One region of the Microbacterium sp. Soil_C_42 genome, then DNA from elsewhere that is predicted to be linked to it. Evidence: predicted binding sites of a transcription regulator. Region 1 holds the regulator's gene; the other holds the start of a gene.
The links. Region 1 encodes HspR, which represses chaperone genes until heat shock. Its sites were predicted from a motif close to AAGTTGAGTCNNNNNGACTCAACTT; they were not measured.
Positions count from the first base shown of each region.

Region 1 (4,184 bases):
GAGGCGATCTACGCCTCGAGCCAGGCTTCGCAGTCCGCTCCTGATGCTGCGGCCGGCGACGCCGGTGACGGGCAGGCGCCGACCGACTCCGATGAGGACGTCGTCGACGCCGAGGTCGTGGACGAAGAGGACGAGAAGAAGTAACCATGGCGAACAAGGACCACAACCCGGAACCGGTCGAAGAACCGGGCGACGGCGACGAGGTCCGGCCTGAGGGTGTGGGGTCGGAGGCGAACGCCTCCGGCCCCGCGCCGCAGGACGGGCAGGACGACGAGCTCACTGTCGACGACATCATCGGCGCTGCGCAGAACGCCGACGCCGCGGCCGAGGACGCCGTCCTCGCCGACCTCGAGTCGCAGCTGCTGAACGACCTCAAGCGACTGCAGGCCGAGTACGCCAACTACCGCCGCCGCACCGAGGAGCAGCGCGAGGTCGAGATCGAGCGCGCCCAGGGCGCGGTCGCGAAGGGCATCCTCCCGGTGCTCGACGACCTCGACCGCGCCGAGAAGCACGGCGACCTGGAGCAGGGCTCCGCCTTCGCGGCGATCGCCGAGAAGCTCCGCGGCGTCGCCGAGCGCATCGGGCTCACCACGTACGGCGCCACCGGCGAGGCGTTCGATCCGCAGCACCACGAGGCGATCTTCCAGGTGCCGACACCCGGCGCGACCGAGACCACGATCGTCGAGGTCGTCGAGATCGGCTACCGCCTCGGCTCGGTGGAACTGCGTCCGGCGAAGGTCGTCGTCGCGGTTCCCGCCGAGTAGCCCGAAGGAGGCTCCATGGCCAGTCAGGACTGGTTCGACAAGGACTTCTACTCGGTGCTCGGCGTCTCCAAGGACGTCAGCGAGGCGGACCTCAAGAAGACGTATCGCAAGCTCGCGCGGAAGTACCACCCCGACTCCAACCAGGGTGACGCGGCCGCGGAGGCGAAGTTCAAGGAGGTCAGCGAGGCGTACTCGGTGCTCTCCGACGCGGAGCAGCGCAAGGAGTACGACCAGATCCGCGCGATGGGCTCGGGCGCTCGATTCACGTCGGGTGGCCCGGGCGGCGCCGGGGGCTTCGAAGACGTCTTCTCGATGTTCAATCAGGGCCGCGGCGCTCGGTACCAGAGCGCCGAGGACTTCGACGACATCTTCGCGATGTTCAACCAGCAGCAGGGCGGCAGCGGCTTCGGCTCCGGGCGGTTCGGGCAGCCGAGCGGCGGTTACCGCGGCTTCGGCGGCCCGACGCGCGGTGCCGACGTCACGGCGCGCACGACCATCGACTTCGTCACGGCGACCAGGGGCGAGACCATCACGCTGGCGGGCGAGGACGGCAAGCCGTTCAAGGTGAAGATCCCCGCCGGTGTCTCGGACGGGCAGAAGATCCGGCTGCGCGGCCGCGGGCGTCACTCGCCCGACGGCGGCGAGAACGGCGACATCGTCGTGCAGGTCACCGTCCGTCCGCACCCGGTGTTCACGCGCGACGGGCTGAACCTGCGCGTCACCGTGCCCGTGACGTTCACCGAGGCCGCGCTGGGCGCCACCATCGAGGTGCCGACGCTCGGCGGCGATCCGGTGCGGCTGCGCGTCGCCCCGGGCACGCCTTCCGGCCGTGTGCTGCGCGTCAAGGGCCGCGGTGTCGAGACGGCCAAGGGCACGGGCGACCTCCTCGCCGAGGTGCAGGTGGCTGTGCCGTCCCACCTCGACGAGGCCGCGCGCGAAGCGCTCGAGCGCTTCCAGAGCCTCGAGCCGAAGGAGAATCCGCGCGCCGATCTCATGGCCAAGGCGCAGGGCTGACCGATGTACACGGCCGTTGAGCGAGCGAAGCGGGTCGACACGCCCCGGACCCGGCGCCGGTGGCCGGCTCGAGGCGGTTCGGCTCGCTCGTTCGTCGCTCGCTCAACGACCGGGGACGAGGAGGTGACGAGATGACCGAGCACGACATCGACGAGGATGCCCCGATCTTCGCGATCGCCGTCGCCGCCGAGCTGTCGGGCATGCATCCGCAGACGCTTCGCCAGTACGACCGGCTCGGATTGGTCGTCCCCGCCCGCACGCAGGGCGGATCGCGGCGCTACTCGCTGCGCCACGTGGAGCAGCTGCGCGAAGTCGCCCGCATGTCGTCGGACGGCATCGGCCTCCCGGCGATCGTGCGCATCCTCGAGCTCGAGAACCGCGTGCAGGAGCTGCACAGCCGCGTCCGCGACCTCGAGGACCGCATGCGCGCCGAACTCGAGAAGCGACCCGGCGCCCGCGTCTTCGCGGCCGGATCCACCGGCTCCGTCGTGACGCTGCGCCATGGCACGCGCGTCCGCCGGGCGACCGAGGTCGTGGTGTGGCGTCCGCGCGCGTCGCTCGCGCAGCAGAGCGAACCTCCCGACGAGAGCCCGGCGGGCTGACTCACCGAAGAGGGAGGGGACGGATGCCGTCCCCTCCCTCTTCGCGTGCGTTCGCGGCGGTGCGTCAGACGCGTCGCGCGCGTCGGGCGGCCAGCAGCACGCCGAGGGCGATCAGGCCGACGGCTCCGAGCGGGACGAGGGGCGAGAAACCGCCACCGCCCGTCGCCGGAAGCGGGCGGGTGGTCGCGGTGTTGGTCAGCGTCAGCTCCGCCGTCTGCGGGACGCGCACCTCCGACATCGGCAGCGTGACCTTGCCGTCCTCATCGGGGACGAGGGCCTCGCCGTCGACCGTCCACGTCGGCGTCCCCCAGTCCACCCCCGGGATCGACGGCAGGTCCGCCTCGCGTGCTTCGATGACGGTGCCGACCGGGAAGTACGGCGACGTGATCGTGACGTTCGGCTCGAGCTCGATGCGGGGCTGGGCGACACCGTCGAGCCACCAGTCGGCCGGGAAGGTGGTCCCCGCGGGCACCGACGACGCACCGCTGCCCGCGACGACCTTCGTGACGGCCCAGCGGGTCATCGCGACGACGGAGTTCGTCACTTCGAGCACGGGAGGCGTCTCGCCCGGCCCGATCTCGACGAAGCTCGCCGGGCTCCACGTCGTCTCGCCCCACTCGTAGCCCGGCGGCAGCGCGGACGCGTCGGGCTCCTCTTCGAGGAGATTGACGATCGTGCCGATCGGGAAGGAGATCGGGTCGCCTTGGCCGTCGACCGGACCCGCCGGCGTGCCGTCGGCAGGCAGCTCGAACCGGCCCACCAGCACGTCGCGACTCGGCAGGTGCGCCACGTAGTCGATCGTGAACGAGTCGACGAGAAGGTCGTCCGGATCGATGCCGTCCATGTTCTTCTGCACGAGGAATGTTCCCTCGATGAGTGACGCGTCGTTGGTCAGCGTCGCGTGCACCACGGCCTGGTCCTCGGCGCCGATCGTGAGCTGTTCGAGGTCGAACGCGGCGCCGAGCCAGGAGAGGTACCCGATGGCCGGCGCGACCTGCTCCTCATACGTCACGACGGTGCCGTAGGGGAACAGCAGCGGCTCGCCCGCGTCGTCGACGGGGCCGACCGGCGCACCGTCGCCGGGGACCCGCAGCACGCCCTGCTGGATCACGTCCTCGGGCTCCGTCGTCGGGAAGTACGCCGTCCACGCGACGGTGAACTCGAGGCCCGGGGGCACCTGGTCGGGCGGGACGCCGTCGAACTCCTTCGAGATCGTGAAGGTGCCCTCCTTGAGCGCGTTCGCCACCTCGATCTCGATGTCGGTGGTCGAGTCGGGCGGCAGGGGGATGTCCACGACGTCCCCGAAGCCGTCCGGCTGGTACGCCGTCGTCACGCCGTCGACCGTGACGTTGAAGACGGGCGGCACCCAGTCGTCGACGTTCGCCACGGTCTCACCCTCGAACGTCGGCGCAAGCTCGGCCAGCTCCAGCGTCTCGGCGCCCGTCTCGAGGTCCTCGATCAGCTGGGGCTCGCCGACCGGCAGGGGAAGGGTCGCCCGCTCGGGGGCGGGGTTCGTGTTGTAGGTGACCTCATAGCCGAACCGCGGGTCCGCGGCCGAGCCGGTCGCGGACTTGACGATCGTGATCGTGCGGCCGTCGTCGGTCGGGGTGACGAGGTTCGTCAGCTCGACGTCCACCGTCATGTCTGCCTCGGTGATCACGAACGTGCGCCCGGGGTTCCACCCGATGCCGCTCCAGTCGTACCCCGGCGGCGGATCGATGCCGTCGAGGTCCTCGGTGAGGATGATGCGGGTGCCCACCGGGAAGGTGATCGGAGCGCCGTTCCCGTCGACCGGGACGACGGG
Region 1 covers NZ_JBDGJU010000053.1:4,533-8,716, reverse strand. Annotated here, with positions in the region: gene dnaK (molecular chaperone DnaK) at 1-144, shown strand, start outside; gene AC3A46_RS18270 (nucleotide exchange factor GrpE) at 147-764, shown strand; gene AC3A46_RS18265 (DnaJ C-terminal domain-containing protein) at 780-1,778, shown strand; gene AC3A46_RS18260 (heat shock protein transcriptional repressor HspR) at 1,910-2,380, shown strand; gene AC3A46_RS18255 (collagen-binding domain-containing protein) at 2,445-4,184, opposite strand, start outside.

Region 2 (4,184 bases), on a different contig from region 1:
GGAGGGCGCGATTCAGGATGCTGCGGCCCGCCGCGTCCGCTCCCACGAGCTCGAGCCTCACCGTGCGCGGGCGCTCGCCTACCGGCGTTGTTCGAAGGCTCCTGCGGTGACCGGAATCGCGACGGCCGCCACGATGCAGAGCAGGCCCACGACGAACACCAGCGCAGGCAGGACCGGCGACGCGAACGACAGCCCCAGGATCACCATTCCGCCGACCATCAGGATCAGATAGAGCACGAAAAGCAGCATCGCCAACCTCCAGGATCGCCTCCCTCATTGATACTCCTCGCCGGCCCGCCGCGGGAAGGGCCGTGTCCCTGGCATCGGTCTCGGGCGGGCGCGAGAATGGCGCCATGAGACTCGTGCAGGTTGGTCAGCATGCCGACGACCTCGAGCGCGCCGCAGGCTTCTACACCTCCCTCCTCGGCAGTGCCGCGACGGCGGTGTTCGATCCGCCGGGCCTGCTGTTCTTCGACCTCGACGGCGTGCGGCTGCTGCTGGACCGCAACGCCCCGACCGCGCTGCTGTACCTGCACGTCGACGACGTCACGGCGGCCCTCGAGCGGATCGGCGATCGGGCCGAGGTCGTCTCACCGCCGCACGTGATCTTCACCCACGAGGACGACACTCTCGGGCCGGCAGGGCACGACGAGTGGCAGGCCTTCGTCGAGGACTCCGAGGGCAACACCGTCGGCCTCGTCTCGTTCCGGCCCGTCGCTTCCTGAGACCGCCAGGCTGCACGATGGATACTCGCAAGATGAGGCATCCTGCCCGTATCGAGTCGATAACAGGAGTCAGAGTGCACGCTCTTGTCGGGTTAGCCTGGTCGGGATGAGCGCCTATGTCTCGGCGTTCGAGCTGTTCTCCATCGGCGTAGGACCCTCGAGCTCCCACACGGTCGGTCCCATGCGGGCCGCCCACGATTTCGTCGTCCGCCTGCGCGAAAGCGGGGTTCTGCCGCGAGTCGGCCGTGTCACCTGCACGCTGTACGGCTCGCTCGGCGCCACGGGCATCGGCCACGGCACACCCGACGCCGTCGTCGCGGGGCTGCAGGGCCTCGAACCCGAGACGGTGGATCCGGATGCTGTGCGCTCCGCCTGGAGCGCCTGGCCCGGCGATCGCGCCCTCCCGCTCGCGGGCACGCGCGAGGTGCCGTTCCAGCGCGGCGACGTGGTGTTCGCGCCGCGCACCAGGCTGCCCGGTCACCCCAACGCCATGACCCTCGAAGCGTGGGCCTCGCCCGACGACGGACCGGCGCGTGCGCTCGCCGTGCCCGGCGTGCGCGAGACGGGCTCGTCCACGGCTCTCGACCCTGTGGCGGGGACGGATGCCGGACTCCTCGTCCGCGAGACCTACTACTCCGTCGGCGGCGGCTTCATCCGTCGCGAAGGTGAGTCTGCGCCCGGCTCAGCGGCCCCAGGGGAGCCCACGCACGCGTTCCCCCTGGACTTCTCCAGCGCCGAGGAGCTGCTCGCCGCGTGCGACGAGCGGGGCATCACGATCGCCGAGGCCGCGCGCATCAACGAGGAGTCGCTGCGCCCCGACGAGGACATCGCCGAGGGGCTGGACGCGATCTGGGACGCGATGGCCGCGTGCGTCGAGGCCGGCCTGCAGGCGGGGGGCGTTCTCCCCGGGATGCTGGGGGTCAAGCGCCGCGCAGCATCCATCCGCGAGCAGCTCGAGGCCGCCGAGGCCGACGGCCGTCGCGAGCTGCCGGGGGAGTGGCTGGGCGCCTTCGCGCTCGCGGTCAACGAGGAGAACGCCGCAGGCGGGCGGGTCGTGACCGCTCCGACGAACGGCGCTGCCGGGATCCTGCCCGCCGTCGCGATGTACTGGTGGCGCTTCCTCGCCGATTCCGGCCTCGGCGCCGGCAACGCGGTGACGCCCTACGGTGAGCTGGTCGGCAGCGCACTGCTCGGCTATCACGGGCACGCGGCGACCACCGAGGAGGCCGCGGGCTGGGACGACGAACAGGTGGCGGAGGCGAACCGTCGCCGAGGCATCCGTCGATTCCTCCTCACCGCCACCGCGCTGGGCTCGCTGTTCAAGGCCAACGCGTCGATCTCGGGCGCCGAGGGCGGCTGCCAGGCCGAGGTGGGATCGGCGTGCGCGATGGCCGCGGGCGGCCTCACCGCCGTGATGGGCGGCACGAACCGGCAGATCGAGAACGCCGCCGAGATCGCGATGGAGCACCACCTCGGCCTCACCTGCGACCCGGTCGGCGGACTCGTGCAGATCCCGTGCATCGAGCGCAACGCGATCGCCGCGTCCACGGCGGTGACCGCCGCGCGCCTCGCCCTGCGTGGCGACGGTTCGCACTACGTCTCGCTCGACGCCGTCGTAGAGACCATGCGCCAGACCGGCATCGACATGTCGCACAAGTACAAGGAGACGAGCGAGGGCGGCCTCGCGGTGAACGTCATCGAGTGCTGAAGCCGAGTGCTGGTCGCCGCGGCCCGGAGGCCGTCCTGTTCGTTCACGGCGAACGCCCGGTGACTTAGCACTCGAGGGTTGAGAGTGCTAATCTGGCGTCAGTTGAGCCGCCACGGCTCAAGGTTCGACGAGAGGAGATAATCATGGCCACCAACGACCCGTTCCGGGACCTCGACCGCCTTGCTGCCGGTCTCTTCGACACGCGCCGCGGCCCCCGCCGCATGCCGATGGACCTGTATCGCGACGGTGACCACTACATCCTGACGGCCGACCTGCCGGGCATCGACCCGGGTTCGGTCGACATCGACGTCGACGGGCAGCTGCTGACCATCCGCGCGGAGCGCACGCTGACGAGCGGCGACGACGTCAAGTGGATCACGCGCGAACGAGAGGCGGCGAGCTTCCTGCGTCAGCTCAACCTGGGCCAGGGCATCGACACCGAGCGCATCTCCGCGAGCTACAACAACGGCGTGCTGAGCGTGACGATCCCGGTCAGCGAGAAGGCGAAGCCGCGCAAGATCGAGGTGATGTCCGAGGGCGGCGCGCCGACGATCACGGCGCACGAGTCCGACGCGCCCCAGCCGATCGAGCAGTAGGGCTCATTCCGGAACGGATGCCTCCCCGCCGACGCAGCGGGGAGGCATCCGACCTGTCGGGGGATCAGCCCCCCGCTCGGCGTCCTCGCCGCACGCGCCCGACCGTCTCCCCGACGGCGATGCCGGTGAGCACGAGGCTCGCGGCGACCGAGAGGGTGAGCGTGTCGAGCACGCTTGCGGCGGCCGCGAGGAGTGCGAGCGCGAGCATCCCCGCGAGCTGTGCGCGCGCCCAGCGCCGCTCGAGCAGATGGCGGAACAGCACCGTGCCCGCGAGGAACAGCATCGGCCCTCCGATGACCGCGATCGTCGCGGCGAGGTCGTGCTCGTGCGGGTGCGAGAGAGCGTCCTTGTCGCCCACGCTGATCACGACGATCCCCGCCACGATCGGCAGGTGCATCCACGTGTAGGCCGTGCGTGCCAGGCGACCCGGTGAGTCCGACGCCTCGATGGTCTCGGCGCCGACCCGCTCGCCGTGGTCGAAGTAGATCCACCACGCTGCGGCAGCGGTCGCGAAAGCGGCGACGAGCGCGGCGACGGATGCCGGGGACGACTCGGTCTCGGCGAAGACGAGGCCGGTGACGAGCATGCCCTCGCCGAGGGCGATCAGGACGAAGAGCGCGGTCCGTTCGGCGATGTGGGGACCCGACAGATCCCAGCGATCGAGGCGCACCTTGCCGAGGCCCGGGACGGGGAACGCGAGAAGCGTTCCCGTGAGGTCCATTCCGAGCGCGATCGCCCACAGCGGCAGCTGCCACGGGAGAGGCAGCAGTGCGCCGACCAGCCAGAAGACAGCGCTCGCGACCGTCCACGCGAGCACCGCGGTGAAGTCCCTGGACACGGCCGGATCGTGGCGGGCGGTCGCCCAGACGATGAACGCCGTGCGCCCCACCTGAAGGATGACGTAGGCGATCGCGAAGGCCCACGCACGCTCGCCGAAAGCTTCGGCGATCGCGACGCTCATGACGAGCGACACGAACGCGAGGCCGATGACGGCGCCGCGAACCGGCAGCGTCACCGGGTCGAGCCAGTTCGTGACCCAGGTCGTCGACACCCACGCCCACCACAGCGCGCACACCACGATCACACCCTCGAGCACTCCGAGCGGGCTCTGATTCTCGTAGAGATACGCCGACAGCTGCGTCAGCGCGAACACGA
Region 2 covers NZ_JBDGJU010000012.1:84,795-88,978, forward strand. Annotated here, with positions in the region: gene AC3A46_RS09760 (hypothetical protein) at 79-249, opposite strand; gene AC3A46_RS09765 (VOC family protein) at 354-725, shown strand; gene AC3A46_RS09770 (L-serine ammonia-lyase, iron-sulfur-dependent, subunit alpha) at 832-2,433, shown strand; gene AC3A46_RS09775 (Hsp20/alpha crystallin family protein) at 2,577-3,029, shown strand; gene AC3A46_RS09780 (low temperature requirement protein A) at 3,094-4,184, opposite strand, start outside.
Region 2: a site for HspR is predicted at 2,533-2,557, ahead of AC3A46_RS09775 (Hsp20/alpha crystallin family protein). Genes of this name have one in related genera too.